DNA from 2 places in the Phascolarctobacterium succinatutens genome. Region 1 is predicted to be linked to the other one. Evidence: riboswitches for the same ligand, from Rfam matches in the RefSeq annotation. Region 1 holds a riboswitch; the other holds the start of a gene.
The links. Region 1 has a riboswitch for ZMP and ZTP ahead of M5E81_RS01840 (L-lactate MFS transporter). Riboswitches for the same ligand answer to the same signal wherever they lie in the genome.

Region 1 (2,401 bases):
GCCAGCAGCAGGCTTACTACAAAGCAGGCGCTGAAGAAGTACAGCGTAAAGCTGTAGCTGTGTGTGCGCTCGTAAATTACGGATAAAAGCAGCGGTCCTGCAATACCTGCCAGGCCCCACGCTGTTAAAATACGTCCGTGAATTGCGCTCAGCTGCTTGGTGCCGAACAAATCGCTCAGATATGCCGGCATGCAGGAAAAGCCGCCGCCGTAGCAGGTGATGATGATAAACACCAGCAGTTGGAACATAAAGCTTTCATTTACGCCACCCAAAAGGTAGAAGGCCACAATCTGAATCACGAAAAATGCCAGATAGGTATTTGCGCGACCAATGTAGTCGGAAATAGTGGACCACACAATACGACCACCGCCATTCAGCAAGCCGATGATGCCAACCATAGACGCCGCCGCAATCGGAGACATACCGATAACCTCCTGTGCCATAGGCGAAGCCACAGCCAAAAGACCGATACCGCAGGTGATGTTCGTAAAGAAAATCCACCACAAAGCATAAAACTGCCAGGTGTGCATAGCCTCCTTCACGGAGTACTGCACATGCTCAGGCATCTTTGCCTTAAACTGTCCTTTGCCTGCTGCAGTTTCCTGCTTAGGCGGCTCCAGATAAAGCGCGGAAGCAGTCATCACTACTGCGTAGATGCAGGCCAGAATCACAAAGTTTTCTACCAGGCCGTATTTAGCAATCAAAATCTGCATCAACGGACCTGCAACGAGGCTGGCAAAGCCAAAGCCCATAATCGCCAAGCCGGTTGCAAGACCGCGATTATTGGGGAACCACTTCACCAGTGTAGACACCGGCGTAATATAGCCTGTTCCCAGACCGATACCGCCGATAACGCCGTAAAAAAGATATAACAGCAGCAGGCTGTGCTGCGTCAGTGCATAGGCCGTACCCAGCAGACCGCTTACGAAAAAGCACATGGATATCAGACCGCTGCGGCGCGGTCCGTATTTTTCAACATACGTTCCCAAAAAGCCTGCTGAAGTTCCCAAGAACAAAATCGCCAGCGAAAAGGTCCAGGTAACCTCCTTCAGCGAAAAACCCATAGCCTGCATAATAGGCTTCGTCAGTACACTCCATGCGTATACGCTGCCAATGCTGATGTGAATGCCGATGGCTGCCAGCACGATCAGCCATCTGTTTTTTGTCTGTTGCATCATGAATACCTCTCTTTATAAGTATTACCTAGTCACCCGGGTTTTCTCTTTTGCTCCTTATAAAGAAAAAACGTCTGGGCGATTTTGCCCAGACGGTCGGCGCATACATTCATCTGCCTCCACGTGGTCAATTCCACTTATCCGTCAGGAAGCAGACTGCATTAGGTTATGACTCTATTATACACAAAATTCCGTAATTGTCAACATATAGTGTTTTGTTAATATTTTGTTACTATATAGTGTAGGAAAAAGAGTACCTTCCCCAAGGGGCACAACCCTCAGTCATCGCCTACGGCGATGCCAGCTCCCTTGCAGGGAGCATATAGAAAATTAGAGTTTCAATATATCATTATATCTTCTCTGAAAGGGAATGTGGCTGCGAGCTTTGCGAGCAGACGGAAGGGTTGCGATATATCAATTGCGATGCACATAACCCCCTTCCGCCTCACTTCGTTCGGCACCTTCCCCTATGGGGCAGGCAAGAAGGTTAAGCTAAAGCTCACACAAACACAAAAAGAGCCGAGCGAACGCGCGGCCCTTCAATACTCATCATACTAAAATTATTTCTTACGAAGATTTACAGTTGTCGTATGCTTGCAATGCGGGCAGCAAGCCTTACCACCGCCGGCATCACAGCCAATGCAGCCACCGGTTTTATGTGCCTTGATGACCTGCTTGGATGCCAAATACACACAACCAACAATAATCAGACCAATAATCCAGGTTGCCATACGAAACACCTCTTTTATTTTGCATCAATGCTCATAACCGTCTCTTTGTTATATTTCTTAGCCGGACGGAAGAGCAGATACAGAAACGCAATCAGGAAAACGACAGCCACGCCAGTACCGAAGCTGAACGCTTCACCACCGACAAGCACTCTGCCGAACTGGTAGACCATCAGGCAGATGCTGTAAGCATACAGGTTTTGGAAGAGGATAGTTGCCCAGGTCCACTTCTTGCTGTTCATCTCCTGGCTCATAGTGGAAATCGCTGCCAGGCAGGGAGAATCCAGCAGATTGAACACCAGGAAGGAGAACGCTGCAACAGTACTCGGGAAGAACGCCATAACAGCAGTCCACAAATCAGGCTCATCCTCGGCAGCCTCAGCCAGACCGGAAAGAATAGCCATCGTGCTGACGATAGACTCCTTAGCCACAAAGCCGGAGAAGGCAGCAGCCACAGCCTGCCAGCTGTCAAAGCCCAGAGGAGCGAATATAGGAGCA
Region 2 (2,401 bases), 270 kb from region 1:
TAGCAGCCATATCATCACTGTATTTTAAATCCGGCAGATAAATCTGCACCTTGCCTTTAAGGCGGCGCAGTGTATCCTGCGTTTCAAAGCCGCTGGTGTTATAAACAACAGGCACCGGCAGAGGCTCGGCCAGACTTTGCAGCACTGCCTCGGTAAAATGGGTGGGCGTAACGAGATTGATATTGTGCGCACCTTGGGCGATAAGCTCGTGATAGATTTCCTTCAGACGTTCAATAGTAATTTCCTTGCCGAAGCCCTTGCAGCTTATGTCATAGTTCTGACAGAAAACACAGTGCAGGTTGCAGCCGGAAAAGAAAACCGTACCGCTGCCTTTAGTGCCGCTGATGACGGGCTCTTCCCACATATGCAGGCCGGCGCGGGCAACAATCGGAGCGAGGCCTACGCCGCAGCTGCCGAAGCAGCCTGTAGTATCAGACATATTTGCAGGGCGGTCTACACCGCAGCGATGCGGACATACATAACAGAGAGTCATATTATTTCCTCCTTTGAAAAGAGCTTGCCGTGCCTTTTCGGTATATGTATAGACAAGAATACTTGGTTCCCCCTTGGGGGAACTGTCGAGCGATAGCGAGACTAAAGGGGGCAACACTCTAATTCATCATACATTTATTTTACCACAATCGCCCGGTATTGACAAAAACAACGCGGCATCTTATAATTTTAGTATTAGGTCATATAACTGACGGAAGTGGGTTACCACAGGGGAGTATGACCGGTAGCACGCCGACCGTCTGGGCAAAGATTTTTTCTTGTGCCAGTGTGTCGGTTTTTTTGTTTGTCTAAGTGACTGGCACTATACAAAAGAGGAGGAGTTATAGTGAAAGAATTAGCATTAAAATATGGCTGCAATCCTAATCAGGGCAGCGCACGTATTTACATGAACAATGGCAGCGAGCTGCCGATTGAGGTGCTGAACGGCCGTCCGGGTTATATCAATTTTCTTGATGCTTTCAACAGCTGGCAGCTGGTAAAAGAACTGAAGGAGGCAACCGGTCTGCCGGCAGCAGCATCCTTTAAGCACGTAAGCCCTGCAGGTGCTGCAGTAGGCCTGCCGCTGAGCGATACTCTGAAAAAGATTTATTATGTAGATGACCTGGAGCTGTCTCCGTTGGCAAATGCTTATGCACGCGCTCGTGGCGCTGACCGTATGAGCTCCTATGGCGACTTTGTTGCTTTGTCCGATGTTTGCGACGTGCAGACTGCTAAAATGCTGGCACGCGAGGTTTCCGACGGTGTTATCGCACCCGGTTATACCGAAGAAGCTCTTACTGTTCTGAAGGGCAAACGCAAAGGCACCTACAACATTATTAAAATTGATGAAAACTACAAGCCGGAGCTGCTGGAGCATAAGCAGGTATTCGGTATTACCTTCGAGCAGGAGCGCAACGAAGCTAAAATTACCGCTGATCTGCTGCAAAACCGTCCGACCGTGAATAAAGAAATTCCGGAAGGCGCAGCACGCGACCTGCTGATTTCCTTAATCGTTTTGAAATACACTCAGTCCAACTCCGTTTGCTATGTAAAAGACGGTCAGGCTATCGGCATCGGCGCCGGCCAGCAATCCCGCGTACACTGCACTCGTCTGGCAGGCGGCAAGGCTGATATCTGGTGGCTGCGCCAGAATCCGAAGGTTTTGGCTCTACCGTTTAAAGACAGCATCCGTCGTCCCGACCGCGACAACACCATCGACGTTTACATCTCCGATGATTATGAAGATGTACTGGCTGACGGCGTATGGGAAAACTTCTTCACCGAAAAACCGGAACCGCTGACTCGCGAAGAGAAAAAGGCTTGGGTTGCACAGCTGAAGGACGTTGCTCTCGGCAGTGACGCATTCTTCCCGTTCGGAGATAACATTGAGCGTGCGCATCGCAGCGGCGTTCAGTATATTGCACAGGCAGGCGGCTCTATCCGTGATGATAATGTTATCGAAACCTGCGATAAGTACGGTATTGCAATGGCATTCACCGGCCTGCGTCTGTTCCACCACTAAGATAGCTTTATAATGAACTTGCGTCCCACTCGTCTGACGGGTGGGACGTTTTTATGTGCGCTTTTGATCTTGCTTAGAACAACACACTCAAAAAACCTCATTACTTTATTGCAAATTACGTAAATTGCATGTATGATTGAATACAGGCAGTCTTTTACAAAAGCGTAAAGTGAAATGCCTATATCATAATTAAAACTTACTCCAATCCTATGAGGTGATAATATGCTTCTTAAAGAAATGAATTTCCGCGACATTGTGGATAAATACCTTTACATAGACGCTGCCGGCGTGGCGCAAAACCTGGGCAGCATTTTTGAGGTAACAGAAGATGCTACCGGCGTGCTTTGCTATGGTTATATAGATGAACAGGCAGGCATCAGCTTTGAA

Region 2: it holds a riboswitch for ZMP and ZTP, as region 1 does, so the genes downstream of both, M5E81_RS03145 (phosphoribosylaminoimidazolecarboxamide formyltransferase) here and M5E81_RS01840 (L-lactate MFS transporter) in region 1, are expected to answer to the same signal.

Annotation. Positions count from the first base shown of each region.
Region 1 covers NZ_CP097284.1:379,005-381,405, reverse strand. The annotation lists gene M5E81_RS01840 (L-lactate MFS transporter) at 1-1,178, opposite strand, end outside; ZMP/ZTP riboswitch at 1,255-1,337, opposite strand; gene M5E81_RS01835 (hypothetical protein) at 1,736-1,906, opposite strand; gene feoB (ferrous iron transport protein B) at 1,921-2,401, opposite strand, start outside.
Region 2 covers NZ_CP097284.1:651,973-654,373, forward strand. The annotation lists gene M5E81_RS03140 (radical SAM protein) at 1-493, opposite strand, end outside; ZMP/ZTP riboswitch at 687-765, shown strand; gene M5E81_RS03145 (phosphoribosylaminoimidazolecarboxamide formyltransferase) at 836-2,014, shown strand; gene M5E81_RS03150 (hypothetical protein) at 2,237-2,401, shown strand, end outside.